Regions from separate parts of the Alteromonas alvinellae genome, predicted to be linked through region 2. Evidence: riboswitches for the same ligand, from Rfam matches in the RefSeq annotation. Region 2 holds a riboswitch; the other holds the start of a gene.
The links. Region 2 has a riboswitch for thiamine pyrophosphate ahead of ACX5KA_RS01835 (TonB-dependent receptor). Riboswitches for the same ligand answer to the same signal wherever they lie in the genome.
Positions count from the first base shown of each region.

Region 1 (15,181 bases), on a different contig from region 2:
CATGTACCACCGACGAAAAAGTCAGATATCGATTTTGAACACGTAATCGAAAATGCACCGCGCAAGCCCAAGAATCACTGGCATTCCAGCAAAAACCGCATAAAGAAAAAGCTCTTTAACCAGACCCGCGAGCATTAAATAGCCAACGCGTTTTTTATTTCACAGTGATAACTTAGCTGGCACCGCCCTTGCTTTTATCCCTCAGTAACCACATTACTCTTTAAGTCATATCTATAATGAAGTGAGGGCAACGAAGCGAAAGCACCCCTCGCGGCACCTTATCTTTAAGGCAGTAGGCCAAGGTAATAGGTTCAAGGCTATAGGAACAGCAAAGGCAGCAAACAAAAATAATGCAAAAGAATATCGCTACGCTTTTTGACAAAACTCGGGAATTAGCGTCGCTAACTGGCGACAAGCTAAGTAGTGCGTTTAATAAAGAAACGCACCGCTTCACCATTACTGGGCTTAGTCGAAGTGGCAAGTCCATGCTGTTCACCAGCCTTATCACCATGCTGAAAAGTCGAAGTGAAGAAGGCTATGCGTGTTTGCCGTTATTGCGATACTTACCACCTTCTCTAGTGCTAGATATGCACATAGCGCCTATTGAGGGCTATAAACCCTTTCCACATTTGCAGAATATAGCTGATCTTGAAAACGGCCAGTGGCCAAAAGCTACCGAAGAAGCGTTTGGCTTTAAGTTAGTAGTACGTTTGAAAGAAACCGCATCGCTGAAGCGCCATGTTTTGCCCCATAGCGAAGTGGTGTTTGAATTTATTGATTACCCAGGGGAATGGGTGACGGACATTCCCATGTTAAGTAAAACCTATGCGCATTGGTCAGACTCTGCATGGGCGCAACTTAGTAGCGGGCCACAGCAATATTTTGCAAGCCAATGGAAAGCCTTTGTTAATCAATTCGACTTTGAACAAGAGCCCACAGAACAGCGCATTCAGTTGCTTGTTAATGCCTACCGCGATTATTTGGTTGAAGCTAAAGCTAACGGTATATCTTTGCTTCAGCCGGGTAGCTTTTTATTGGAGTCGAGCGACTTTGATTGGCAGGCCTTTGGCTTTACGCCGCTGCCCTCAAGCATTACCAGCGACGTGTCGCACCCATGGTTTAAAATATTTGATAAGCATTTTTCGAAGTTTCAAAGCGGGTGGTTAACGCCATTAAAGCAGTCCATTTTTAAAGAAACCGATAAGCAAATTATTCTTGTAGACCTGTTTGAAGGGCTTAACCACAGCAGGCAGCATTTGTATCAGTTAAAGGAAACCCTAAGCCACTTGGCCGATACCTTTGTGTACGGGCAAAGTACGTGGTTTTCGCGCAATGTGCTGAAAAAAGAGCAGATTGGCAAGGTGGCGTTTGTGGCCACCAAGTCTGACTTGGTGCCGGTAAGTCAGCGCGGTAATTTACTTAACTTGCTTACCCAAATTACCGAAGGGGCACGAGCGCGGTTCGACGGTAAACCGATTCAGTTTGAACATTTTTTAGTGTCTAGCATGCAAGTCACCGACGAGGGCAGTAATGAAGATGCTATTCGCTACAAAGACACGGATGGTCGTTACGTTGAATCTACGTTTGAACCCATACCCAGCACGCTAAAAGAAATGGAAGAGGGCAGTCACTTCCCGGTACCAGATGTGAGTGTGCCTAGCGATTTCAAAGCACGTATTTTAGCAGGCAAGGGTGTAGATAGATTGCTTCAGTTTTTACTGGGCAAAGGAGAGCAAGAATGAGCGATAAACCTTATACATTTGATGAAAGCCCAGAGCCGTCTAGCTCGCCCGACTCCATCAGTTCGTCCAATATGAGCAGTTCATCTAATATAAGAAGCGATGCGCTTTATGGCGCGAATAGCGATCGGCAAGGTAATGCAGATACGCAACCTCAAACAGCGTCACAGGGCGAGCAAAATAATAGTGCGGTAAACAAACCGCAGTATAAAACCAAAGTGAAAACGCAAACATTAGATATTGCGCAGCCTGAAACCAAACTTCCACAGCAAGTCAGTGAAGACGTGTGGGAAGTAGATGCGCAAAAAGATGGTATTTCGTTAGGTGCCGCCACCTTGGGCTTTGGTGTAGTGTCGTTAATTGGCTTTTTCGTTTTTGAAGCTTATACCACCCTTGCTGCGAACGTTTCTGAGCACCCCATTGGTACAGGAGTTTTGGGTGCGCTACTGGTGGGGTTTGTAAGCTGTTTCAGCTTTTTAAGCTTTAAAGAATGGCGCGGCTATAAACAAGTTAATACGGCGATGGAAGATGCCGGTGTAATCCGTGGTTTGTTGGCTAATAGAGGAAGTGAAACATCGCCACAAAAAATAGACAGTGTGTTAAGTCAGCACGGAAAACGTTTTTCTCGCGGTTCTTACGCGGCCCATTGTTTTGACCGTTATAAGCAGCAGCTTCAAGACGACATGACAGGGCCAGAACGACTTGGTCTTTACGAAGATACAGTATTAAAGCCTGTTCAGGAAAAAGCACACAAGGTGCTCAATAAAGAGTCGGTAACCGCAGGAAGCCTGGCGTTTATCAGCCCCAACAACCTTATTCAAACCTTTGCCGTGGTTTGGATTAGCTTTCGCACTATTCGCCGTATGGCCCGTGTGTATGGGTTACGACCAAGCACAGCGGGCAATTGGAAGCTACTAAAGGTACTGGCACAAAACATAGCGGCGCAGGGCGTGTTCGACTTGGCCACCGATGAAGTGGCCAATCAAATTGGCGGCAGCTTGTCGGCCAAGTTTATGGAAAACTCGGCTGAAGCCATTGCTGCCGGTGCGCTCAACGCCCGTTTAGGAAGAGCGTTAATTAAACTACTTAAATAGCGCTTTTAGCTACGCTTTTCACTACACTGATTTTGTTTACACCGTCTCTGGTTGCGCTGCTTTTGCCTACCCTTATTTAAAGGGATCTGGCACTTACAAGGCAGCGTTATCATTTTGCGTCATAGATTTGCGTAACAGGCTTGGCCCTTTCAGGCTGCCCGATGATTATGCTGTTACAACGCTTTCTTAGTGGGCACGACTACGTTAGCAAAGATTAACCCCGCCACTAGCGACATGAAAATAAGAAACACTTCTTGGCCCAAATGATCGGCTTTTACAAAGTCTTGGCCGGTCATAAACGAGTTCAAGCCAATATAGGTTTTAGACCCCGGCACCAGCACAATAAGACCGTGCATTGCCACAATAGTCGCTGGCTGATTGGCAATGCGCGTAAACGCGTTAGCAAAAATACCTAATGCAAAGGCTCCCACGAATGCGCCAAGCCCTGGGCTCATGTAGTCTGAGCTCCATGCAGTTGCGCTGTAGGCAATAAACGCCGCAGCCAATGCCCAAGGAATATGTTTAACACGGGTTCTAAAAATGGCTACTAGGGCAATGCACAGTAGGAACACCGCTAGCCAGGTTGCCCAATACGGTAATGATTCTGCTGGCGTATATACGTTCTCACCAAACGCGCTAAAACCTATAGATACGCCCAAAAACGCACCGAAATACAGTTTGAAAAGCTGCATTATAGCGTCCATTGTTCGGGCCGTGCCCGACACCATATTGCGAGATGAAAGCTCAGCAAGGCCCATAGTCAGCGCAAGCCCAGGCACAAAGACAATGACCGACGAAAGCACAACCAAAGGGATATTAATGCCAGGGTCAACGTACTGGCCAATGGCGCAGGCAAGAATACCACCAACAAACGCGGTAACAGGCTCTAGCATTAAGTTTACGCGCTTGGACTGCTGCGCCCATAGTGTCCACAAATAAGCCACAATTCCTAAAGCGGCTGACCAGCCAATTTCGCTCCAGCTTGCACCCATTAGCATGGCAAATGCGCCGGTTGCCATGGCAAAGGCGACGCCGGTTATTCCTTTGCCATAAGGGCTGCCCATGGCATCTATTTCGTTTAAACGCTTGTCTGCTTCGCTCAGTGTTAAATTGCCAGACAAAAGCTCGCTGGCAAGTTCGTCAGTGAGCGACAGCGCATTCATGTCTAGTTCGCCAGGAAGTAAACGGGCTGCGTGGTTGTACTCGTCTTCGTGACGATCGCTCCAAATAACGAAAGTTAGCGACGTAGGCGTAGAAATAAATGACGCGTGTACACCTAAATACTTGGCGACTTCACCTAGGTAAGCTTCCAGACGAAACGCAGGGGTACCATACTTGTGCAGCATTTTGCCAAGCTTCACTATAAATCTACGAATTTGAATAAATTCAACGGTATCCAACGCACTGCCCTTAAGTTTTGATAACTTTAATATGAGATAAATAAGACAAAAAAGCCAGACGCATAGATAAAGTGTCTGGCTAAAATTTGGGCGGATTCTACGGAGGGTTTTACGCGAAAGCAAAACAAATTTTTTATTTATTTTGCCTTAAAAAAACTAATGTTCTTTCTCAAACTAAAGGCTTGGAATCAAACCCAATATAGCTATTTATACTGTAACGAGGTAGAGTTGTTAGTTATAGGAGGTGTATATGGCACATACTGTTTCAAAAAATAGTAACCACCGGAAAGAGAGGTTTTCTCCTAATATTCAAAACTACGAAGTAAGTCTTAGTTACGAAGGTTTAGAGTTAAAGAAAACCAATGAGCGCAAGACTATTGTCGATTTAAAGCGAAAGTATGCGAGATAAATACGGCGTAGCACAGGATAAATATTGCTATCCTGGTTCGGATGTTTTGTCGGCTAGAGCCTAAATTGCATCCAATCCTTCCAAACAGGTTCTAATCCTTGCCTTGCCATCGCGTTTATCACTTCTGGTACAGAGCGATTATCATCAATATCAAACTGATTTAATGCCTGTGAGGGTTTGCTGTATCCGCCAGGTTGAGTTTGCGACGCAGCACTCATCGATGTGATACCCAGCGGCATCACGCCGTCCCTAAATACTGCCGACTCGCGGGTGGACAGGGATAATTCTGCTTGCGGATTAAACAAGCGGTGAGCACATATCAGCTGCAGCAGATCTCGCTCGTTAGGTAGTTTGTTATTGGTAAGAACGTTGCCGCCAGTGCTATTACCTTCACAGCTTCTAAGACGCGGAAAGGCAATAGATACACGGCTTTGCCAATAGTACTGCTGGATTAGTTTGCCGTGAAGGGCGGTCATCGCACTATCAACCCGCCAGTCACCTAAACCTAGTAGCGCACCAATACCTATTTTATCGATACCCGCTTGCCCTATGCGGTCGCTGGCTTCTAATCGCCATAAAAAATCCTGTTTCTTACCCCGGGTATGGTAGCTGGCGTACTGTTGGGGCGAATAGGTTTCTTGGTATACCAGTACGGCATCTAACCCTAGATGTTTTAACGTTTGGTACTGTTCCCTTTTTAGCGGCTGCACCTCCATCATAAGGTAGCTTATCTTGTCGCGAATGGCGCTAAGGGTTTGTTCGAAATAATCCATGCCCACTTTAGTCTCGTGTTCGCCAGTTACCAGCAACATCTGAGAAAAGCCCATACCTTTAATAGCTTCAATTTCAGTGAGCGCTTCACTTATAGATAGGGTCTTGCGCTTTATTTTATTACTCATGGTAAAGCCGCAATAAGTACATTCATTGGCACACAGGTTCGACAGGTACAAAGGCACAAATAGCTGCATGGTATTGCCAAACCGGTGGCGGGTTAGTGCCTGCGCGCGACTTGCCATGGCTTCCAAGTAATGTGAGCCGGCTGGCGAGATAAGCGCCATAAAGTCATCAAGTGAAAGTGATTCTTTACCTAATGCGTGCTCAACATCACTCGCGGTTTTACTGTTAATTGACATAGCTAGATGAGTTAAGTCTTGCTGCATTAGTGCCTGTGCTACCTTCATACCGTTGGCTCCAAAAAGGCAGTAAGCGGACTAGAGGCCTGCGCAAAGTTGCTGGTAGCACCAAGCCCTGCTTCAAACGCTTTTCGGCCTGTTTCCACAGCATTTGCAAAGGCCGCTGCCATGGCAACAGGGTTTTGGGCAGTGGCAATAGCTGTATTCACCAACACCGCATCTACGCCCATTTCCATTGCCGCCATGGCTTCACTGGGTTTGCCGATACCCGCATCGACAATGACTGGAATAGTCGATTGCTCCACAATAATCTGCAAAAAAGGCTTAGTTTGTAAGCCCTGATTACTGCCTATGGGAGCACCTAACGGCATAACAGCGGCGCAGCCTACTTCTTCTAAGCGTTTACACAAAACAGGGTCTGCCCCGCAGTAGGGTAGTACGTGAAAGCCTTTTTTTACCAAGGTCTCGGCGGCATGAAGCGTTTCTATAGGGTCGGGCAGCAAATAGCGCTGATCAGGGTGAATTTCAAGTTTTATCCATGGGCTACCTAGCGCTTCATAAGAAAGCTCTGCTGCAAATATGGCTTCTTGGGCATTTTTAGCCCCCGATGTGTTGGGCAGCAGGGTAACTCCTAATTCTCGAAGGGCCGTTAGCGTTTCGTCTTGCGCGCTATTCATCGCCACGCGCTTCATTGCTAGGGTAACAATGTTACTTTGTGCAGCGGCCACTGCGTCTTTCATAGTGACGGCGTTGCTGAACTTCCCTGTGCCGGTTAAAAGGCGTGATGAAAAAGTGTGGTTTGCAAGCGTTAGCATATTAGCCTCCTGCAACTAGGGTGAAGATATCAACGGTGTCATTATCTTTAAGATAAGTGGTCGACCATTCTGTTTTACTCACTATGGCGGCATTTCTAGCAATGGCGGTACCGTCGTCATTCAATTTTTTAAGGGCGATTAACTCGCTAAGTGAAATAGGCGAGATCACGTTCATAGGTTGATTGTTTACGTTCACTTTAATTTGCGTCATTGCAAACCTCGCAAGTAGAAGAGGGGGGTAGCGCAAAGCTTTGTAGCGACCCAAGGCCTGCATTCCCAGTTAGGTAGTGTCCCCATTTAATGTCTGCGTCGAATCCTTTTGCTAAAAACAACAAAGCTTGCGTTGCCTGATGACAAGCAGCCATACCAACAACGGGGCCAAGTACGCCTTTGCTCATGCAGTCTTCACGCACGGAAATCCTGTTCACTAGGCACTCGTAACAACCACAGGAGTTTGAGTTTTGCGGCAAGTTCAGTGCTTGCCATGTAAGCCCGCTAGCAGCCGCAATAAAAAGCGGAATAGATGCACGGTAAGTCGCTGCATTAATCTGGCGCCTTACCGTCATGTTGTCGGTGCAATCCAGTACGCAAGTCGCTGACGAAATTAAAGTTGGTAAGTTGTTACTATCGGCAAAAAGGCTTTTAAATTGGATGTTTAAGTGAGAGTTAACTTTGCGAAGTTCGTTATAAAGCGACTTGGCTTTAAGCTCGCCTAAGTGCATTTCATTGTAGCTAACCTGGCGCTGCAAATTACTGATATCGACAGTATCGCCATCTATCAATGTAATATTGCCAACACCTGCGCCAGCTAGATAGCGGGCGGTTAAGCTGCCTAGGCCGCCTAGCCCCACAACCAGAGCGTGTGCGTTTGCCAAATTAAGCTGGCCGGCGTGGTCGACACAGTCGAGCAAGAGCTGCCTGCTGTAACGCTGTATATCTTGATGTTCAAGCTGGCGGTTAGCGAAGCCATTAGCGGGATTAACTGGACCTCTGGCGTTATTGACTGAGTCAGTCGCGGTACTATGTGTTGATTGACTATGCAAAACCCGCCTCCTGAGCCAGCGCTTTGTATGCTTGCAGCGGATGCTCTGCATGTGTAATAGCGCTCACAACTGCAATACCATTTACGCCGGTTTTCGCCACGTCACTTATACGCGATAAGTTAATACCGCCAATGGCGACGGTGGGTACGCCTTCACACAGCTTCACATATTTTGCCAAGCGCTCTACACCCTGGGGCTTAGACGGCATGTCTTTGGTATTGGTTGGAAATATATGACCAAGGGCAATGTAAGACGGGTTTAAAGCGCGAACACACTGAATTTCAGCGAACCCATGAGTTGAAATGCCCAGCCTTAGCCCGGCGCTTCGAATGGCGTTTAAATCTGCAGTGTGCAGATCTTCTTGGCCTAAATGCACGCCGTAAGCACCAAGCTCTATGGCTAACTCCCAGTGGTCGTTAATAAATAATTGGCAGTCAGTGTGTTCTACTAACTCCATTGCTTCTTTTATCTGTTGGCGAATAGCATATTGAGAGCCTTCTTTCACTCGCAGTTGGATGATTTTTACGCCCGTCGGCCAAAGCCGCGCAATCCACTCAACGCTATCTACCACGGGATAAATACCCAACTTAGTGTTGGTGAGTGCGGGGAAGAAAGCATTGCCTGCCAGTGTCGTTTCTACTCTTTTTTTGTTGTGTGGAGTTTTATCAACACCCGCAGCATTTCTTTTAGAAACAGTGTTACGGCAATGAAAACTAACCTGTGGAAAACTAGCCGCCTGTGCGGGAAAACCATTAGCCCTTGCGAAGTAAGCAGGCGGGCTAGCCGCTTTATGTCGACTCGAAGTAGTCGTGATGGGGAGGTTGTTATCAGATACGCCGAGCGTGTTATGTCTTACTTCACTCACATAAGCGTTCGCCAAGGTTAGCGCGTCTTCAATGCAATAGTCGTGAACAACAAATGCCGCAATGGCACTCGCTAACATACATCCTGTACCACGAAGATCACCTTTGCTGTTTTTTGGTTGTCTAAAATAAAGCGAGTGTGATGAGCAAAAATAGGTGTCGCATACCGTTTTTTGCCATTGTGCATGACCGCCTTTCACGTAAACGCTTTTTGCGCCTTTTCCAACAAGTCGATTTATTGCAGTTTGCAGGCTTTTATCATCGTTAACAGAGAGGTGGGTGAGTTTCGCGAGTTCATCAATGTTTGGCGTTACCAAATCTACCGTGGTTAACAGTTCGTTGATCACGCTTTCACTTAAGTCGCTCAGTACACCTCCAGATGAAGAGCACAACACAGGGTCCCATATTACAAAGGGGCGAGGGCTCACTAACGACTGCATACGGGCGCAAAGCAACAGTGCTTGTTCATCGTTTGCGATAGCGCCAATTTTAATAGCGCGTGGTGGCGTATCTTCGTAAAGCACTTGCCACTGCTGGTTCAATGCAGATGCACTCATACTTTCTTTGCTAAGCAGATGCTGGTTTGATTGCACAGTAAGTTGTGTGGTTAGCACACAGGCATGAACATTTAAATTGGCAAGCGTAATGGCGTCGCGGGTTATTCCCGCTCCGCCGCTTGAGTCAACGCCCCCTATGCACCATATCACCGGCAGCCTAATGCTAGGCGGCTCAAGTACGGGTGTGGTTAGGTGGCTGTTTGTCATGGCAACTCTACCTTGCTATCAGCGGTGTGATAGAGTTCAGCGCCCGATTGATTAAACGCATCGGCCATGTCTTTCATGCCTTTTTCTTTCTCAAACTCTTGCTGCTGCGTTTGTTTAGCCACATCGCGCACTTCCTGAGAAATTTTCATGCTGCAAAATTTAGGGCCGCACATAGAGCAAAAGTGCGCGACTTTGCCAGACGCCTGCGGCAAGGTTTCATCGTGATAGGCGCGCGCAGTGTGGGGGTCTAATGCAAGGTTAAACTGGTCTTCCCATCTGAATTCAAAGCGTGCTTTCGACATGGCGTTGTCGCGAATTTGTGCTCCTGGGTGGCCTTTTGCCAAGTCGGCTGCGTGGGCTGCAATTTTGTAAGTGATCAGCCCCTGTTTAACGTCTTCTTTGTTAGGCAGGCCTAAATGTTCTTTAGGTGTTACGTAACAAAGCATCGCGCAGCCGTACCAACCAATCATGGCGGCGCCAATACCTGAGGTGAAGTGATCGTAGCCTGGCGCAATATCTGTGGTGAGGGGGCCAAGGGTATAAAACGGCGCTTCGTGGCAGTGCTTAAGCTGCTCTTCCATGTTCGCTTTAATCATATGCATTGGCACATGCCCTGGGCCTTCAATCATTACCTGAACATCGTACTCCCATGCAATTTTCGTCAGCTCTCCAAGGGTACGTAATTCAGAGAATTGCGCGTCGTCGTTAGCGTCAGCTACGCTACCAGGGCGCAGGCCATCACCTAGCGACAGCGCCACATCGTACTTAGCGCAAATTTCGCAAATATCGTGGAAGTGTTCATACAAAAAGCTTTGCTGGTGGTGACTTAGACACCACTTCGCCATGATTGAGCCACCGCGCGATACAATACCTGTAACTCGCTTTGCGGTAAGGTGAACATATTCAAGCAGCACGCCAGCGTGAATGGTGAAGTAGTCTACCCCTTGCTCGGCCTGCTCAATTAGGGTGTCTTTAAACATTTCCCAGGTTAAGTTTTCAGCTACACCATTTACTTTTTCTAATGCTTGGTAAATAGGTACAGTGCCAAGAGGAACTGGGCTATTTCGCAGCAGCCATTCGCGGGTTTCGTGAATATTTCTGCCGGTAGAAAGGTCCATGATGGTATCTGCGCCCCAGCGCGTTGACCACACCAGCTTTTCTACCTCTTCTTCAATAGACGAGGTTACAGCTGAATTCCCAATGTTGGCGTTAATCTTCACTAAGAAGTTACGGCCAATAATCATTGGCTCTAATTCGGGATGATTGATGTTACACGGAATAATGGCGCGGCCTGCGGCTACTTCTTGGCGCACAAACTCGGGGGTGATGGTATCGGGTAAATTCGCGCCGAAGTGCTCGCCTTTGTGTTGCTGCGTTAGCTCTGCATCTTTAATGGCTTGGCGGCCCATGTTTTCGCGAATGGCAATGTATTCCATTTCCGGGGTAATAATGCCCTGCCTTGCGTAGTGCAGCTGGGTCACGTTTTTGCCTGCCTTCGCTTTTAGTGGTTTGCGGCTGCGGATAAAGCGGAAATCTTCGGTAAAAATGTCGTTTTCACGTTCTTTCGCAAAGCGTGATGACACGCCTGCTAGTTCGATAGTATCGCTGCGCTCCTCAATCCATTTTTGGCGAAGTGGGCTCAAGCCTTTGTGTACATCTATGTTCTCTTGTGGGTCGCCGTAGGGCCCAGAGGTATCGTACACTGGAATAGGCGGGTTTGGCTCTAAAATGGGGTTTTCTTCGGTACCACCGACTAAGCTGTCGTGCTGGTGAATAAGGCGCATGGCCACGCGAATGTCGTCGCGGCTGCCACACTCATAGTGACGTGTTGAATTTGGGTAAGCTTCGCCAGCGAGTTCATTGATGAATTGCTGCGCTTGTTGGCGTTGTTCGCGTCTGTTCGACATAGCATTTTACCTTTTAAATTTAGGTTCTAAAAATGCTTGTCAGGAGTGAAGGAGAATACAAAGTGTATGTGCAGAAGGGGCTATACCCGTTACGTTAGCGAGGTATTCAAATTAGGCTGCGATAATTACACGCTTAACCTGTGTTGATGTTAATCGGGTAACCCACTTAAACAACTGACTATGAGTGACTCACAGTGTCGTAAAGCGTGGTGTGTTTATCATCAACAGCTAATTAACTTCGCTTCACAATGCCAAGCTAGTGCTTGGTATTGCACACATTGTATTTTCTTGTTCCCTTCGCAGGTACTAGCCTGATCAGGTTCTACGGATCCCGCTTTCGCGGTCTCAGCTTACTGGGTTACCAGTGAAGCACTCCGACAAGTTGTTAGTGTCAATTCGGGCTGTTTGTTTTGTTGAAGCAGCCCGAATTGAGAATTCCTTTTTACTATATCTTCAATTTTACTAGCAATACAAGTACTACCAGAAAGCTAAACTAATATTCATTTAGCTTGCTAGCTGCTGACCTTCTTTGTAAAGCTGAAGTGCGGCGGCAGTATCGTGTTTGCGCTCGCTAATGGCAGAAAGCAGCAATAAGTCTTCCTTGCGCGATTTCATTTTTGAGGCTTTCAGCAAGGCTTTTTCCGCCAACACTTCATCGCCTGAATTGAACGCTACTTGGCCTAGTGTGGAATATAGCGACACGTTTTCTTCGTCTTGCTTTATCCAGCTTTCAAGCAAACGTAGCGATGGCGATGCATCAGGAATATTAAGCTGTGTGAACAGTGGAAACAGGGCGCTATTCGGGCCACGTTTTTGCCATTCAACTAGTAAATTCTGTGCGTCGGCATGCATGCCTTGGTCAAGCAACTGCTGAACATATGCAGCGCGATAAGCATCGTCGTGACGAAGCTTGCGAGGTAGGGTGTCCCAATACGATTTAAGCTCGACCGCACCTTGCTTACTGGCAATTTCTGCAAACTTTCCTTTGGCAATTCGCTGGCTCCACGTCGTGTAATCAGCTTTGGGTAATGCTTTACGCCAGCCTGATAAATTCTCCTCAAGCACTTGCCATTTACCTAGCTTGGCAAGAATTTGTGCTTTTAACTGCACAACTTGCTTGTTCTCGCGCTCTTGCTCGTCAAGCTCGTTAAGTTTTTCCAGTGCCGCATCGTACTTTTCTTCAGCCACGTCAATACGCGCGTGCATGACGGTTGCGGCTACTTTCGCTTTTGGAAAGTCAGTTGCCTGAACAAGGAAATAACGGGCTTTGGCTAAATCGCCGTTGGAAAAAGCAATTTGCGCTGACGCCAAATAGTTAACGCCTTCGAAATCGCCGTTGGTGGTTTTGCCTAAGGCTTTTTGCGCCGTATCAAAATCACCTGCAGCCATTGCGTGTAAGCCGTCGTAAAACGCACGCTTGCGTTTGCGCTCGCCCAAAGTGCCGAACCATTTATGTGAACCTGTGATCAGGCTTAACGCCCACAATACAAGTCGAGATAGTACGTACCAGGTAATGATGGCACCTATCAGTAAGATGCCAAAGCTGATTATATTCATCTCAACGGCAGTATTACCTAAAGAGAACAGTACGTAGCCTTGGTCACCTAACAACATTGGGCCAACAATGAGTGCAATAATGAATGCGGCTAATACCGCAAGGGCAATAGCTAACCATTTCATAGTGCGCTTGCTCCTTGTCCGAACACCTGCTTCACGCGACTATCCAGAAGTCGTTCTAGCGGTTTTTGTGACGCTAGTTCTGTTGGAATTGGGCGCGATACATCGGTAGCAATTAGGTTTTGTAGTGCATCTACAAAGCCGGTTACCTGGCTTTTTTCTGTGTCGAACTTTTCAATAATTAACGTTTGAGCATATTGAAGTGATTGGCTGTAAAGGCCAGCATCACCTTGAAGCGCCGCGGTTTGCGCGTGCATAAGCTGCAGGCGAAGCTGCTCTTTCGCTAGAAACTGTGCTTCTAATGAAAGCACGGGCTCTACAGGACCCTCAATGGTTTTAACCGTAAGAAAGTCGTTAACCAATGAGCGCCATACTTTTGCTAAGTTTTCCTGCCAGTCGTCAGCCGACTCTGACAAGGTCGTGTCTTCTGCATTGGCGTCTTCAGGCTTCTCGAAAGTATCAAGGGGAAGCCTATCAATTTGCGCAATCATGCCGGTAAGGGCCAGCGCTACTGAGCTTTGCGACACAGGGTTTAGCTGTTGAAGGGTTTGAATATCTTCAGCTAGTGTAGCGCGAACGGGCAGCACCGATGGGTCGGCCAACGACTTTAAGCGTTTATCCGCATTAACTAGCAGTAAAATTGCTGTGCGAACATCGTTTTCCAGCCAAAGTTTTCTACCCGCCATGCGTACCAAGTAATCAGCTTCAGCAATTAACCAGTCGGCAGGGCGGCGACCTTCCATATTGTTTAACTGTTGAAGCGTAGATTCTGCTTGAAGGCTAAGCTTTTCATTTTGTGTTTTAAGCTCGGATACCGTGCTTTGCAGTGCTTTGTTCGTTCGCGACATTGCTTCTAGCGACGCTAAAATGTCAGCACGCTCGCGCTCAATACTGTTTAACTTTGCGGTGTTGCTTTGCTGTGCGTTGGCGGAATCTGCGCTGGCCGATTGCTGCTGCATATAATACCAGTAACCTGCGCCAGCCATACCTAACACGGCCAAGAATAAGATGATGACGACGAACCACAACAGACCATTGCCTGATGATTTCTTTTGCTTAGCGCCAGATTCAGTCGATTCGCTCTGCGTGGCAGAAGACTCAATTACTTCTTTTTCAGCATCCACTTTTACGAGTTCCTCTTTTTGTGGGCTATTTTCATTATTGTTGGCCATTCAATACTCCCAGTTATCCTTTACCCAGGCGATGAGTGCCTGGTCGGTGGCTCGCTGACAAACCGCTACTTCCTTAACGCCTTTGCTGTTAAGGGTTAGGGCGATGCGATCACTCACTGTTAACCATTTAAAGGTTAATAGCGCATGACCAAATTGTTCTACCAGTTGCAGTGCCATTGCTTCGCTTGTAGCGATAATGCCGCTAACTTCGCCCATTTTCCACCGTTTTGTGTAAATTGGGCGTACAAGTTGCTCCCTTTTATAAACGCAAAAGCTATTTACTAAAGTACCTTTTTCGTCTAATCCTTTTGCGATGGCGTCTCGCCCACCTTCACCTTTAATAATAACGACATGCTGACAGTTTGCCTCATTAAGCTGATGCATTGCCAGTATACCTTCGGACGTATGGTTCTTTGGTGTGACTATTTGCACGGATGGCAGAGCTTCAAGTCCGGCTTGTAATTTTCTTGCGGTGGCATCGCCAACGGCAACAATTAGAGGCAAGGGAGAGGCTGATTCGCGCAGCCCTGAAATAACAGGCTCAACGGCGTATACGCTGGTAACGATAATTGCGTTTACACTATTGGACGCTAAATAGTCTGCAGCGGCTTTTTGTTCTGAAGAGATTTTAATAATGTCAGAAGTGGCTACCCCTACCGCATTAATGCCTGCTCGTTCGAAAGCCGAAGCACTCGCTTTCAACTTTGGCAGTGGACGCGTAAAAAGAAGCATTTGATCCAACTCTCATCCTTTTAAGTTTGCTGCGCATTTCTATGGGCATAGAAATGCGCGCTTCTATTAAATATAACTTAGTTATAAAGTGCTTTAAGGATTTCCCCAGCACCTTGCGCTAAAAGCGCTTCAGCCACTTCAATGCCTATATCCGTCGCTTTTTCGCGTGACGCTGTAGCTGACGCAAACAACAGTTCAGAGCCATCTGGTTTGCCAACCATACCAGTTAAGGTTAGTACGTCGCCATCAAGTGTGGCAAAGCTACCAATAGGTACTTGGCAGCCGCCTTCCAATCTCTCGTTCATGGCGCGTTCTGCAGTAACGCGTGTATTGGTGTCTGTATGGTTCAGCGCCTGTAGCAATTTAATAAGCTCTTCATCTTCGTTACGGCACTCAATACCTACGGCACCTTGTCCAACGGCGGGTAGTGAAA
Region 1 covers NZ_CACSIH010000167.1:31,439-46,619, forward strand. Annotated here, with positions in the region: gene ACX5KA_RS12535 (MBL fold metallo-hydrolase) at 1-138, shown strand, start outside; gene ACX5KA_RS12540 (YcjX family protein) at 351-1,742, shown strand; gene ACX5KA_RS12545 (YcjF family protein) at 1,739-2,833, shown strand; gene ACX5KA_RS12550 (threonine/serine exporter family protein) at 3,007-4,233, opposite strand; gene ACX5KA_RS12555 (hypothetical protein) at 4,484-4,642, shown strand; gene thiH (2-iminoacetate synthase ThiH) at 4,696-5,823, opposite strand; gene ACX5KA_RS12565 (thiazole synthase) at 5,820-6,590, opposite strand; gene thiS (sulfur carrier protein ThiS) at 6,592-6,801, opposite strand; gene ACX5KA_RS12575 (HesA/MoeB/ThiF family protein) at 6,788-7,525, opposite strand; gene thiE (thiamine phosphate synthase) at 7,626-9,260, opposite strand; gene thiC (phosphomethylpyrimidine synthase ThiC) at 9,257-11,167, opposite strand; TPP riboswitch at 11,443-11,554, opposite strand; gene ACX5KA_RS12590 (heme biosynthesis HemY N-terminal domain-containing protein) at 11,672-12,847, opposite strand; gene ACX5KA_RS12595 (uroporphyrinogen-III C-methyltransferase) at 12,844-14,016, opposite strand; gene ACX5KA_RS12600 (uroporphyrinogen-III synthase) at 14,017-14,748, opposite strand; gene hemC (hydroxymethylbilane synthase) at 14,826-15,181, opposite strand, start outside.
Region 1: it holds a riboswitch for thiamine pyrophosphate, as region 2 does, so the genes downstream of both, thiC (phosphomethylpyrimidine synthase ThiC) here and ACX5KA_RS01835 (TonB-dependent receptor) in region 2, are expected to answer to the same signal.

Region 2 (15,181 bases):
AAGACGCGGTATTCGGTTTTGGTGGTGGTACCAACAACGTTCTTTCTACGTGTTATGACCCGTCAAATGAACTAGGTGGTGTAGGTTCTGCATTCTGTGATGTTGTTAACCGTCGCCCAGATGGCTCTATTGATTTCGTAGAAATTCTTAGCCAGAACGTAGGTTCAATCAAACTTACTGGTGTTGATATCGTAGCTGACTACGCTATGGAAGTAGCGGGCGGTGACATGCGTGTTAACTACCTTGCTACTTACACAACTGAGAGCTCGTTCCAGTCATTCGCTGGTTCAGAGGTTATCGATTGTGCGGGTACATTTGGTAATACTTGTGGCGAGCCAACTCCTGAGTACGTTCACCGTATGACAGTCGCTTGGGGTATGGACGACTTTGACGTTCAGCTTCTATGGCGCTTTATCGGTGCAACTGAAGATGATGATGAAGGTACTGTTTACTTCCAAGAAGACACTGGTTCATTCAGCTACTTCGATCTGTCAGGTACTTACCACATTGGCGAAAACTATCGTCTAAACGCAGGTATTCGTAACCTAGCAGACCGTGAAGCGCCTCGCTTCGGTGGTAATGCTGAGCAGTCAAATACATATCCTGCAACATACGATGTATTTGGTAGAACTTACTTCGTAGGTATCTCAGCTAGCTTCTAATAGCTTATTGCTTTATAAAAAAGTGGGCATTGCCCACTTTTTTTTTGCTCTTTATAAGGAGAATCATGGGTACAATAGACGACTGGAATCAGTACTGGAAAGAAAATCCTGATAGCAAAGTGTTGTTCACTGAAGACAATGGCAAAAGCATTTCAGATTTTGAGCAGTTTTGGTCTCAAAACATACCAAATGATACAGAAATGCAGAGCGTAATAGATATAGCTTGCGGTGCTGGTGCTCTTTTTCAAAGTTTCGGAGATAAACCTTTTAATCGCAAAGTAGGTTTAGATTGTAGTACAGATGCACTAAATTCCTTGAAAAAAAATGTTCCTGATGCCCAGGTTATTTTGAATAAGACGTCCAATCTTCCCAAAGAAAAACTGCTCGAGTTTGATTTTATTTTAAGTCAGTTCGGTATTGAGTATTTAGGTGTCGACGCAATTAAAAACATGCCAACGATGATGAAAGAAGGCTCGAAATTCATTGCACTTTGTCACTACAAAGACGGACACATATATTCTCGATATAAGCGTGAAAAAGAGGGGATGGAGAGCTTATTTGAAATTCATGCCTTTGAAAATGCATTACAGATAGCTAATCTGGTCGCGACTGACCCAAACGCTTATGAAAAACGAGCTAAACAATATCTATCTCATCTATCAACATTGGACAACAAGTGGTGTGCGGGAAGCCTTCATTTCGTCAATGGAATTAAGCAGTTATTTCTATCTTACAAACAATATGCCCATTCTGATATATTGGCATGGATAAAGGGCTTTGAGCAGCAGTTAGGAACGATCTATCGTCGCGTATCTGCTATTTGTGATGTTGCGTTATCAACTTCTGACATAAAACAGATAACCAGTGGAAAATATTCAGATAGCTGGGGTGTTCGCCCGTTTTTACTCAAAAATAAAGAATTACCAGTAGCATGGGATTTGAGATTTAATAAAAGAGTGAATAATGAGAAAGCTTGAAAGCATAATGAGTCTTCATCAGAAAGGCCATTTGAAAGAGGCTGAGGCAGGTTATAAATCACTGTTTGATAAGAATGCTTCTGATATAAACTTAAATTATCTATACGGAAAATTACTTCTCGATACTAACAGAGCCGAAAATGCGTTGTCGCTTTTGACATATGCATATGAAAAGACGCAATCCAATATTACCGTACTATGTGAATATGCTAAATGTCTTCTAGTCCTAAACAGATATGAAGACGCCTATCGTTGTCTAGCACCTTTTAATAACAATTCATTCGAAACAACAAAGCTCTTTCTTCGAGCCGCTAGCGGTGTTTGTAATGACATCGAACTAGAGAGTTGGTATCAAAAATTAAAAACCTCTCAAAATAATATTGCTTTAACCAATCATGTCGCAGGGCTATTCGATAGTAGAGGAGTGCTTACAAAGGCCGCTGAACTTTATAAAACTGTTCTCAAAGAGGACCAGAATAACACTACAGCGCTGCATAATTTAGCGACAGTTTTTAGGCGTTTAGAAGATTCTGAAAAGGCGCTAAACCTTTTACAGCGAGCTAAATTAAATGGGCTTAACAATTTTCAGCTGTATCATAACCTAGGCAATGCGTATTCAGACCTGAATAAACTTGAAAGCGCAATAGAGTCATATGAAAGAGCCATCCAGTTAAACCCTTATTACGTCGACAGCTATAAAAATCTTGCATCTATATACGCAGAAGTTGGTTTAATCAATAAATCGTTAGCGATTTTTGAGTCTGCCATTCAAAGCGGGAATACTAGCAATGAAATGCTTATTGCATTGGCAGAACAATATTTGCGAATGGGGAACGTCGAGTTAGCTGAAACTTTATTGAATAGTCACCCTAATTTAGATCGTTCGTCGACAGCATATTTACAATGCAAGGCACGCCTATACCATGCCGGTGAAAATTACCAAGAAGCTTTTAAGCTGTTAAAGGATAAAACTGACTCAGCTTTGATGCTAGACGCCGCGCAGTACGCATTGCAGGTAGATAAGCCAGACTATGTACTTAATGCTATGCCACCATTAACAAAATCAAGCGATTCATCTGTAATGGCAAAGGCCTATTTGACTGTGGCAGAGAGACTTTCAAAGCGCAATCTGCATCGAGAAAGTTACTGTCGTTATTCAGAGTTAGTGCGAACTTTCCAGTTACCTGACGTGGTTGGAGGGAAACCAGCTAGCCACTTTATTGCCTTGTTAAAAGATCATGTATCTCAGTTGCATAATGCCAAATCGGCACCTCTTCAACAGACGGTCAATGGTGGTACTCAAACTCGTGGGAATATCTTGTCTTCGAAGAATGAGCACCTAGCAGAATTACGCCTTTTTTTTGAAAACTCTGTCAGGGAATACATATCAGAAGTTGAAGCAATAGAAGATCTGCATGAGTTCGTTGTGTTGCCCAACAAGGATTTTACAATCGTAGGAGCGTGGTCCGTCTTTCTATCTGATAAAGGCTACCATACCAATCATGTCCATCCAGAAGGGCGATTAAGTGCTGTTTTTTATATTGAAATACCATCTGAATTATCACATGAAGAACATGAGGGATATCTGTCTTTTGGTACGCCAAATTTTAAACTTAAAACTGATCTAACTCATGAGTTCACTGTTCGGCCTGAAGTTGGAAAGCTAGTCATTTTCCCCTCTTATTTTTGGCACGGTACCATCCCATTTAAATCTGATGAAAAGCGTTTAACTATAGCATTTGATATCTCATCTTCTTGAATTATAAAAAGAGACAACAATGAAAAATTTTTGGAACAAAGACTTAAACTTCGATGAAATTAAATCGAACTTCGCTAAAGACGGCAAAGTAAGAGTTAACAAAGTATTGGACTTCGAGTTTGCTGCACTTTCATTTCAAGCATTAAACGAGAGAGTTGAATTCGATACCGCCATGTTTGTGGATGGTAAAAATGCTGTGATGAGTAAAAAAGAATGGACTGAGTTAGAAGACACGCAGCGTCAGCAGATATATTTCAATTTAATGGAAAATGCAGCAATGGGTAATGGTTTCTCTTACGGGCGTAAGTACATAACAGCCGAAGAAAAAGACCCATTTCTGCTCAACTTTTATAAAATTGTAAATAGTAAAGAGCTGTTAGATGTAGTTAGTAACATTACAGGAATAAATGATATTAACTACGCTAGCATGCAAGCAACAAAGTATATTCCAGGCCAGTTCTTAACTCGGCATAGAGATGACGTTCAATCTGAAGGCAGAAAATTGGCGTATGTTTTCAATTTGTCGCCAGAATGGCATCCTGATTGGGGAGGATTGCTACAATTTTTCAAAGAAGATGGTGAGACCTTAGAAAGCTGGACTCCCTCATTCAATACATTAAGTTTGTTTGACGTGAAACATATACATAGCGTCACGTACTTAACACCTTTCGCTAAAAAACCGCGATACGCATTAACTGGCTGGTTTGGAACTCGCTAGGTATTTGACCAACTCTCGCAGCGGCAAGCTACAACTTGACTTAATTGATTTAGAAAAGGACGCTTAAGTATATGAATATAATTTAAGCGATCAATCTCGAAAGTTGTAGATGTAAAGAGGTCGTTACTTGACTCATTACACCGTTCCATGTGAGTATACTACGTTCGTAGTACTGACTATTGACGTCAGTGCTACATTCCTGAAACAAAATTGTGAAAGTTTTATACGCCCCTTGCCCGAATATTTTCCTTATCGGCGAGGATTCAAATAAGAAATTTGGTTGGGAACTATGTCCAAAATGAGCAAGAGAACTCTTATTGCTTCTACTGTTATGGGTGCATTCGCACTAACAGGTAGTGCAGTCTCTGCAGATACGCTTGAAGATCTTCATAAAGAAGAAGCGAAAATCCACGCGGCTGCAGCGAAATCTCAAGAAAAAATCAACACGTTGTTTGAACAGTCTCAAGAACTACTTGTTGAGTATCGTCAAACAGTAGATGAGACAGAAAACCTTAAAATCTACAATGATTACATCGCTAGCCTTGTTGCAGATCAGCAGCGTGGAATCGACTCTCTACAGCGTCAAATCGACAGCATCGAACAAACTAAACAGGGCATCGTTCCTCTTATGTTCCGCATGATTGACAGCCTAGAGCAGTTCATCAAGCTAGATCGTCCAATTCACTTAGACGAGCGTCTTCAGCGCGTTGAGCGTCTTCGCGATCTAATGGCTAACTCTAACGTTACTGTTTCTGAGCAGTTCCGTCAGGTACTAGAAGCTTACCTAGTAGAAGTTGAATACGGTACGAAAATCAACTCTTACCAAGGTACTATCGACGACGCAGGCACAGAAGTTACTGTTGACTTCTTTAACCTTGGTCGTACGGCGCTAGTTGCACTTTCTCTTGACCAAACTCACGCGTGGGTATGGAACAACGAAAGCCGCGCATGGGAAAAACTGGGTGACGAGTATCTGTCTTCAGTTGTTGACGCAGTTAAAATGGCTAACAACGTCATTCCTGCGGATCTGATTAAACTACCAATTAGCGCAGCGGAGTAATTGTTAATGAAACCAGTATTCAAATCTCTTTTAGCCGCTGCGACAGTTGCAGTTGCAGCAACCGGAGCGCAGGCTCAGGAAGCAAAGAGCCTGAAAGATCTTCTAGACCAGGTTCAACAGAACCGCGTTTCTGAAGCTCGCCTAGACAAGCAACGCGAAGCTGAATTCCAATCAGCACGTGCTGACAAACAAGCACTACTTCGCAAAGCACAATCAGACCTTAAAGCTGAACAAGCTCGTGGTGACCGTCTACAGAAGCAATTCTCTGACAACGAAGTTACCTTAAACGAAAAAGCAGCTGAGCTAGACCAAGCGACAGGTACACTTGGTGAAATGTTCGGTGTGGTACGTCAAGCATCTTCTGAAGCTTACGGCCGTATCTCTACATCAATCGTAAGTGCACAATTCCCAGGCCGTGGTCAGTTCCTTGCTGAAATGTCAGAAGACTCTAAAGGTCTTCCAAACATTAAAGAACTAGAAGACCTATGGTTTGCACTTCAAAAAGAAATGACTGAAGGCGGTGAAGTAGTTAAGTTTACCACTGAAGTAGTTAATCTTGACGGTGGTTCTTCACAACAAGAAGTTGTACGTGTTGGTACTTTCAACCTTGTTGGTGAAGCAGGCTACCTAGCGTATGACGCTGAAGCTGAAGTTGTTCAGCCTCTTGGTCGTCAACCAGATGGTCACTTCGTAGCTTCTGCTAACGATCTAATTGACGCTACTTCTGGTATTGTTCCTTTCTTTGCTGACCCTTCTCAAGGTGCAATCCTTGGTCTATTGAAGCAGAAAGCGACGATGTCTGAGCGTTATCACGCAGGTGGCCCTGTTGGTTACACAATCACGCTTATGCTAGCGATTGGTCTACTAATTGGTGTTTACAAAATGATCACGCTTACGATCACTGGTGGTAAAATGCGTTCACAGCTTAAGAACGTTAACAGTCCTTCTGAAGGCAACCCATTAGGTCGTATTCTTAAAGTGTACCAAGAGAACAAAACTGCTGATGCAGAAAACCTTGAGCTTAAACTTGATGAAGCGATTCTTCGCGAGCTTCCAAAAATTGAAAGCGGCATCAATGTAATCAAGATTTTCGCAGCGATTGCACCTCTACTAGGTCTACTAGGTACAGTACTTGGTATGATCGAGACGTTCCAAACCATCACACTATTCGGTACTGGTGACCCACGTATGATGGCAGGAAGTATCTCGATGGCTCTTGTAACTACTGCTCAAGGTATTATTGCGGCTCTGCCTCTAATCCTTACTCATAGCATCGTAGCTTCTCGTAGCAAGTCAATCATCCACATTCTTGATGAGCAAACTGCGGGTATCGTAGCTGCTCACACAGAGTCGGAGAAAGCGTAATATGAATTACCTGATTGGATTATTCGAATCGGTCAGGGACTTTATCGCTACCGGCGGTGACGTACTATATTTCGTTGCTGCCGCGCTCTTTCTCATGTGGGTTTTAATGATTGAGCGTTACTGGTATTTAACTTCGGTCTTCCCTAAGGTGAAGAAAAACATCATCGCGAATTGGGATGCCCGAGCAGATACCACATCATGGTATGCGCATAGAATCCGTGACGCGTGGATTTCTCAAGCGTCAGACGATCTAAACGCTAGAATGCTGATTATCAGAACCATTATTGCAATGTGTCCACTAATCGGTCTACTTGGAACAGTAACCGGTATGATCAGTGTTTTCGAGACAATGGCAACACAGGGCACCAGCAACGCACGTCTTATGGCAGCTGGTATCTCTATGGCAACTATTCCGACAATGGCGGGAATGGTAGCCGCGCTATCTGGGCTGTTTATCAGTTCACGTCTTGAAGCGAAAGTGAAGCTGGCAAGAGAAGGGCTAGTTGATAGCCTGCCACATCATTAGAGAGAGAGATTATGGCTCGAAAAGTCAGAACCGAGGAAGAAGATGCACAGATCGACATGACACCCATGTTGGATATCGTGTTTATCATGCTGATCTTCTTTATCGTTACCACTGTTTTCGTTAAAGAAGCAGGGATCGAAGTCAACAAGCCAGATGCGAGCCAGGCGATTCTTCACAAAAATGCAAACATTTTCATCGCCGTAACGGAAGACGGAAATGTATGGCTAGACAAGCGTGAAGTAGCGCCGGACAGCGTGAGAGCGAATATTGAAAGACTGCTTACCGAGCAGCCAACTGACTACGTAATCATTCAAGCTGATATAAAAGCGAAACATGGTTTAGTAGTTGAAATTATGGATCAGGTTAAAGCCGCTGGCGTTAACCGAGTTTCGGTAGCGGCAAGGGGATAAGATGTTACGTATACTTGTATCTATTGTATTAGGTGCTGCGGTTGCATTTGCCCTTTTCGTTCTAATGGCCAAGTTGATTGAAAATTCATCTAGACCAGCAGACGAAGTACCGCCTGCACCGGTGATCGATATTGTAATGCAGGAACCAGACGACCAGACGCAAACGCGTACTCGTGTTCCACCACCACCGCCGCCACCGCCTCCACAGCCTCCAAAAATGGAGCAAGTAGAGCCTGAAGCCGCGGAACCTGATGCAGATGGCTTTAGCTTAGCTATTCCAGCTATCGACACAGGTGGTGTTGGTGTAAACATCGGTGGTGTTGGTGCAATGCAGCGTGATGGTGAAGCAACACCTATCGTTCGTATCGACCCGAAATATCCACCTGATGCAGCCCGAGACGGCCGCGAAGGTTGGGTGAGACTGTCTTTCACTATCAACGAAGTTGGTGGTGTCGAAGATATCGAAGTTATCGAAGCTGAACCTAAGCGCGTATTCGACCGTGAAGCACGTCGTGCTCTACGTAAGTGGAAATACAAGCCTAAGATCGTTGATGGCAAGCCGGTTAAACAACCTGGCATGTTCGTACAGCTAGACTTTAAACTGGAGCAATGATCATGATGAAACGTACATTCAAAATGTCAGCCGTTGCTTTAGTGCTTGGCGCAGGTGCGGTGCTTTCAGCACCCGCTGCCCTAGCGCAGACATCACCTGTTGTTTGTCCTGGCTATGAGAAAGGAAAAACAACGCTTGTAGGTGAGCGTACCGGTAAGAAAGTTCAAAAAGCTTTCGAATTTTACAATGAAGACCTGGTAGATGAAGCGTTAAACGTTCTTTATGAAATCGACCCTTCCGATGATTTTGATAAGGCGTACGTTAATCGCTTCATTGGTAACCTACTTGCAGCGCAGGAAGGCCAAGGTGGAAAGGCTTATAACTACCTTGTCGATTCTGTTAAAACCAAGGTACTAAACGACCTAGAGCACGCTCAAACACTTAAGCTTTTAGGTGACTTGAGCATGCAGGAAGAAAAATATACCGACGCTGTAAAATGGTATAACAGCTGGATGGACTTCACATGTAAAGAAGATGCCGACGTTTATACTCGCTTGACTCAGGCTTATTATGAATCTAAGCAATTAGATAAAATGATTGAGCCAGCAGATAAAGCTATTGCTTTATACGAAGAGCCGAACAAGAACCCGTATGTTTTGAAACTTACCTCTTATTACGAGCGTAAGATGTATGACCAGACGGTTCTTGTTGCAGAAGAACTTGTTCGTAAATTCCCTGAAGAGCCACGGTGGTGGACTCAGTTAGGTATGTTCTACTTACAGGTCGAAGAGTATAAGAAGGCATTATCTTCTTTCGAACTTGCAGATATGCAAGGTTTCTTGAAGAAAGAAAGTGAAGCTAAAGCGCTAGCTCAGCTCTATCAAAGTAATGGTATGCCGTACCGCGGTGCGAAGACTTTGGAAAAGTTCATCAAAGCTGGTGTACTTGAAGAAGACGCTGAGTTAACGGCTAGTATAGCGAATGCTTATCACGCTGCTAAAGATTTCAAAACTGCAGCTAAGTTATATGCGAAAGCCGCAGCAGAGACTTCTGATCCAGAATATTATCGCAAGCAAGGTACCTTGTTGCTTATCGCTGAAGATTACAAAGGAGCGGTTAAAGCTCTTGAGAATGCTCTTGAGCGCGGTATCGAAAACCCGGAAAAAGTGCACTTTACGCTTATGGAAGCGAACTTTTATGCTGGTGATTATCGAGCTGCGTACAAGCACGTTCAAGAAGCTAAAAAAGATCGCTCACTACGTCGTAATGCGGCAGCGTGGGAACCTTACATAAAGGAAAAAGCGAAAAACCGCGGTATTAATATTTAATATCCGGAATTAGCTATAAAAGCCTCCCTTGGGAGGCTTTTTTTTGTCCTTAGCTAAGGCTTGTTTGCCCCAAAGATGAAGTAAAAAAAGTATCAATTCGTTTTTCAACGAACAGTAGAAGTATTCAGATCTTTTTGAATAGCGTTATATAAATCGATTTATTGAGTCGAAAGCGGGGTGGACAGTCGTTCTAATTAAGGAGGTGAGTTCTTTCAATCCATTTACTTTTATATTGTGATTTATTAATAACGCCTTGATACACCCTATTTCTCCATCAGAACTTGTAAAGAGTGCTTTCAAGTAACCCTTTGATTCTATGATGCTAACTAGTTTATTGAGTAGAGCAAGTAATTCTGCGCGCTCTAGAGCCAAGCTATCGTATTTCTGTCCTTCGCTATTAAGACGCGACTTATGTTCATTCATGTTGCTCTTCGTTTGTATTTCGCAAGCTAACTTATTTAAAATGGGCCACACATCATCTAGTGGGCGTGTTCCTTGAGTAAAGTGAACAAGCTTGTTTACATAGGTTGAGAGAACAGAGTGGGGAAGTTCATTTAGCATTGCTGCACTGTTAAGGCTAGTTTTCAACGCGATAAGCCTTGCAACCATAGCTTTTGCATTAGAGGTTTTGGGTAAGATAGCTAAAGCACTGGTTTCTCCACTGGCTTTATTTGGTCTTCTACCATAATCAACAATTTGAAAACCATTGTTAGACCAAAACTTGTCGAGTTTAGCTGTTGTCCCGTAAGACGTGCACATAGCATCAATGGCTTGACCATGCGTTGTTTCAATCAATTTTTGAATAAGGTAGCTACCAACCCCTCTGGCTTGAAGCTTTGGCTGCACTGCTATACGGTTAATTCTCCAGTAATTAAACGTTGCGGCTTCAGGGTCTGCCGACAGCAATGTTAACCGCTGTGCACCTAGGTGACCTTGAGGACGGCGGCGCCCCGACGCAATCTCACAGGATAAAGCGCCCAAGCTGTTGCCTCCCTCAATATTAATTATCGCCGCAGCAAGCACTAACCTTTCTGTTTTAAGTGTGGCAACAAGCACGTCAGGGCTGTCTAATAAACGCATGAAATCGTCAGGTGTTGTTTGGTAATGTGCAAGCGCAAGAAGTGACATCACTTGTTGAAGCATGTGTTCAGCTATATTTTCAAATGAACAAATATTGAAACTACATACCTTCATTAACAATGCACTGTCTTCTTGTTCTATATGAGCGATGTTATTAGTTCGGTTTTCAGGGGGGGAAAGACACGGGGTATCTTTCTCGGAATATTCTTCAAACAAACAGGTGTGATTTAAGAACCTCTCAACAGGATCTTTATCAAACCAACGCAGTGGCGTTGACAAACTTAGATGTTCAACAGTGTTGGGTAAGTTAGGTATGAGCTTGTGAATGAAACCATTTCCCGAGCCTTCGTAACCTTGAAGCGTAGTACTTAATACCCACTGTGGGTTATGGGCCAATATACGTGCCACAACAGGTAATGGTAAGGACGCCGCCTCATCAACCACAACAAGATCGAAACGGGTGTTGTTATTGCAACCAGAAGAAGGACAGCTGCCATAGAGAAGCTCACTGTCAGGGGGCACCCATTTAACCGAACCTAAAGGTGTTATTTTGTGATTAACTGGCATCTGGTCTTTATCATCAGAGGAGCCATAAGATGATGAAAGCGAGGAGGGCATTGAACCCTTGTGCTTATTAATACGCGACATTAGGTTAGTAACGTTACTCACTTGCTCGCTAGTAAGCAGCACGTTTTTCCCTTCGCTGATCAAGCTATCAATGAATATACCTAATAGAGAAGATTTGCCTCGTCCCCTTGGAGCAGTGACGAGAGCATTTAATTGGTTTACTGAGAATGCCTGATACAAACGTTCATAGGCATCTTGTTGTTCTTGCGTTTTAAACAGCGCACTTTCAAAAGCGTGTTGCTTAGATATTTGCTCTACGCGATACCTTTCTATATCTGGCAGAATTGTCTTAGTTTCTGTATGAAAGGCTACATAAGCACTATTCCGAAGGCGTTCAATAAAGCGAGCGAGGTATCGGCTGCGAGAAAGCGTAAAACCTTCTGAAATAAACGGCACAGAAACATTCTCGACCCATTCACTAAAATTTGGGCACACAATTACTAAGCAACCTTTGCGTTTAACAGTGCCTGCTACAGCCATCATATCTCCTGGCTTGAAAGTATCGCGGCAGTCCAAGATAGCCATGTCGTATTCGCTACCTAATACCTGTTTGCGCTTTTTTCCTTTCAGCGTGTTGCCAGTAAAACTTGCAATGCTGATAGATGAAACGTCATCCGTTAACGAGTGTATGCTGCAGAGTGCGGCATTACAGAAAGCATTTCCGCCAGAGACAACAAGCATTTTTCGGTGGAGCGGGGGAGTGACGTTTGAGCCATCTTTACAATAAGGGGCTAATAGCCATTCGCGTAATTGAGTTAGCGCCATGAATCAGTTTTTTCGGTATAATCTAACGCTATAGTAGCGATTTATTATGAGGAATTCGAATGCGCTTTCTTTCTCGGCGTTTAGTTATGCCAAACGACCTTAATTACGCCAATTCTTTGTTCGGTGGCCGCGCGTTAGAATGGATAGACGAAGAAGCTGCCATTTGGGCTATTTGTCAGTTAGAAACAAATTGTTTGGTTACGAAGCATATTGGTGAAATTAGCTTTGAATCACCTGCAATGCAGGGTGATATTGTAGAGTTTGGCTTGGAAACTAAGGCTGTGGGTCGTTCTTCAATTACCGTAAGCTGCCTGGTACGCAACAAGGCCACCAAGAAAACCATTTGTTTTGCAGATGACATCGTTTTCGTCAAGGTTGACCCAGATACTCGCCAACCAACAGCACACGGCAAAACGCTAGAAGGGTTAAAGGCCCAGACAGATGACGAAGTACGTCGCCTAAATATGAATACTGAAGCTGAATAGTCTATAAACCTCAATGCTTTATATCATATAAAGTTTATGACCTTAGCTTAATGTGTTATCTGCTTGACGGCGTGTATCGAACTGGTAGACTCCGTCGCAGATGTTGGGTTTGCTAGTTATAGCTACGCAACACTATACCAAGGGGTGTCCGCTTTCGGTCTGAGATCCACTTTCGTGGGAACCCTTAAACCTGATCCGGATAATACCGGCGTAGGGATGGTTCACAATATAGCCTTATCACCTGCCGTTAGACCCGGATCTTTTTTCTTCAATAAGAACAAGAGATCCCATGTATAAAACACTTTTCACACTATCATTGCTTGCGTGTTCTGTTGCAGCCTATGCACAAGAATCTGCAGTGAACGACACGTCAAAAAACACGCCTCCTGACATTGAACGGGTCGTTGTATCTGGTGACTTTCGACAAACAACACTTGACCAGCTAAGTGCTAGCGCGACGATTTTAGACCAAGCACGTCTTCGCAGCAGACAGCCTGCTCATATCGACAGCGTGCTAAACAGCATTCCAAACGTGAACTTTGCCGCTGGTGCGTCCCGTGGCCGCTTCGTTCAAATTCGCGGTATTGGTGAGCGTAGCCAATTCGCCGAGCCAATCAACCCTTCGGTAAGCTTTATCGTCGATGAATTTGATTTTTCAGGTCTTGCTGCAGCAGGTCTCATTTTTGATACCAAGCAGCTAGAGGTCTATCGCGGACCTCAGGCTACCTTATATGGTACAGGTGCACTGGCCGGTGCGGTTAAGCTTTCCAGTAATAACGTAGGCGGCGAGGCGCCAGACTACGTCGAAGCCCGCATTGGTAACAAAGATAGTTACCGCATCGAGGGAGCAACGGGTGACGATATCAATTCCGACTGGGGATATCGCGTTGCACTTGTGCATAACCGTAGCGATGGCTTTGTAGAAAACACCTTTTTAGATAGAAGCGACACCAATAATATTGATGAGACCGCGTTGCGCTTTGCTGTAGAAGGCAGCGTAGATGAAAGAACCACACTTGCACTTACTTATCGCTGGTATGACATTGATAATGGCTACGATGCGTTCTCGCTGGACAACGACAACAAAACACTATCTGACGAGCCAGGATTTGACGAGCATCAAACCCACGCTGTAAGCGCACGCTCAACAACAAGTACTGCAGCGGGTGACCTTATTCTTATAGCCACCCATGCTTCTCATAATATTGCCTATGGATACGATGAAGATTGGACATTTACCGGTTTTCACCCATGGGGTTACACATCGTTTGATGCGTACTACCGCGATGTTGAAACGCAAACCGGTGAGTTGCGTTTTGTGTCGTCTGACAGTGCTGCACTTTTTGATGGTATGACCGACTGGACAATAGGCGTATTTTATAAAAACACGGAAGAAAAGCTGCTACGTCAGTACACTTATTTGGATAGTGACTTTGCCAGTGAATACACGCCTACGACGACCGCTATCTATGCTCAGACTGAAAGTCGATTGAACGAAAATTTAGTACTTGTAGCAGGGTTAAGAGTCGAAAACTATGACTTTGATTACGCCGATAATAATCAGCTTACACGGGCCTTTGATACCACCATGGTCGGCGGGAAAGTAGCGCTTCAGTATACACAAGGCGAGCACTTCTATTACGGCAGTATCTCGCGTGGCTATAAAGGTGCAGGCTTTAACCCCGACAGCCGCGTGAATGACGATCAGCGATTCTTCGACGAAGAGTATAACTGGAACTACGAAGTAGGCGTTAAGGGCCCATTACTTACGCCTGACCTAATTGCTCGCGCTGCAATTTTCTATATGGAAAGAAAAGATACTCAGGTGAGCGATTTTGACGTTATCACTCGTGATGACGGTACGGCAGGGTTCGTAGATATTATTGATAATGCTGATTTAGGTACAAACAAAGGAGCCGAGCTGGAGCTTAGCTGGATTGCTAGTGATGCATGGCAGCTAGATGCAAGTGTTGGATATCTAAGCGCTACCTTTGAAGGGTATACGCTTGCAGACGGTACTGAAGTGTCTGAGCAAAGACAGGCTCAATCACCTAAGTGGACCGCAAACCTGTATAGTGAGTACGCACTTACAGATAACATGCTCTGGCGTGTAGATGTAGATTACAAAAGCGAATACCGTTTTTCTGACGGCCATGATGTAACCTCGCCAAGTACTACGCTGGTTAATTCGGAGATTGTGGTGCTACACGGTGATTGGCAGACATCACTGTGGGTACAAAATGCTTTTGATCGTGAGTACTACACCCGTGGATTCGGTGGTTTCAGCAACGACCCTCGCGATGAGTATGCCTTCGATGAGCCATATTACCAAATAGGTAACGGTCGTCAGTTTGGCGTTACTGTTAAGTACGCGTTTTAAAATAAAAGGAAACAGACATGCAAGTTATGGTTGAACTGTCGTTGTACCCATTGGTTAACGAATACATTCCACCTATTCAAGATTTCATTGATAGGTTAAATAGCTACAGTGATATTACAGTTTCAACAAGCTCAACCAGCACGCAGGTTACAGGTGACTATGGTGTGGTTATGAAAGTACTTGGCGAAGAAATGCAAAGGACCCATGAAGAAGTGGGGCAGGCTATTTTCGTTGCTAAGTTTTTAAACTTTGATGCCATGCAATCTAGAAAATCATCTTAATGGCTAACTTTTTTTCTGAGTTTACCTCACAAATTGCCGCTACTTCGCTTTTAGAGTGGGTAGCGGTTGTCCTCGCTATTGCCTATGTGCTGTTAGCCGCAAAACAGAACAGCTGGTGTTGGCTGTGCGCTTTTGTGAGTACCGCAATTTACACCTGGCTATTTTGGCAGGTGACTTTGCCATTTCAGTCTGCGCTTAACTTCTT
Region 2 covers NZ_CACSIH010000025.1:26,417-41,597, forward strand. Annotated here, with positions in the region: gene ACX5KA_RS01775 (TonB-dependent receptor domain-containing protein) at 1-662, shown strand, start outside; gene ACX5KA_RS01780 (class I SAM-dependent methyltransferase) at 728-1,639, shown strand; gene ACX5KA_RS01785 (2OG-Fe(II) oxygenase family protein) at 1,626-3,398, shown strand; gene ACX5KA_RS01790 (2OG-Fe(II) oxygenase family protein) at 3,418-4,116, shown strand; gene ACX5KA_RS01795 (DUF3450 domain-containing protein) at 4,415-5,176, shown strand; gene ACX5KA_RS01800 (MotA/TolQ/ExbB proton channel family protein) at 5,183-6,541, shown strand; gene ACX5KA_RS01805 (MotA/TolQ/ExbB proton channel family protein) at 6,543-7,067, shown strand; gene ACX5KA_RS01810 (ExbD/TolR family protein) at 7,079-7,477, shown strand; gene ACX5KA_RS01815 (energy transducer TonB) at 7,479-8,090, shown strand; gene ACX5KA_RS01820 (tetratricopeptide repeat protein) at 8,093-9,358, shown strand; gene ACX5KA_RS01825 (GNAT family N-acetyltransferase) at 9,503-11,830, opposite strand; gene ACX5KA_RS01830 (acyl-CoA thioesterase) at 11,890-12,315, shown strand; TPP riboswitch at 12,446-12,549, shown strand; gene ACX5KA_RS01835 (TonB-dependent receptor) at 12,605-14,695, shown strand; gene ACX5KA_RS01840 (hypothetical protein) at 14,713-14,976, shown strand; gene pnuC (nicotinamide riboside transporter PnuC) at 14,976-15,181, shown strand, end outside.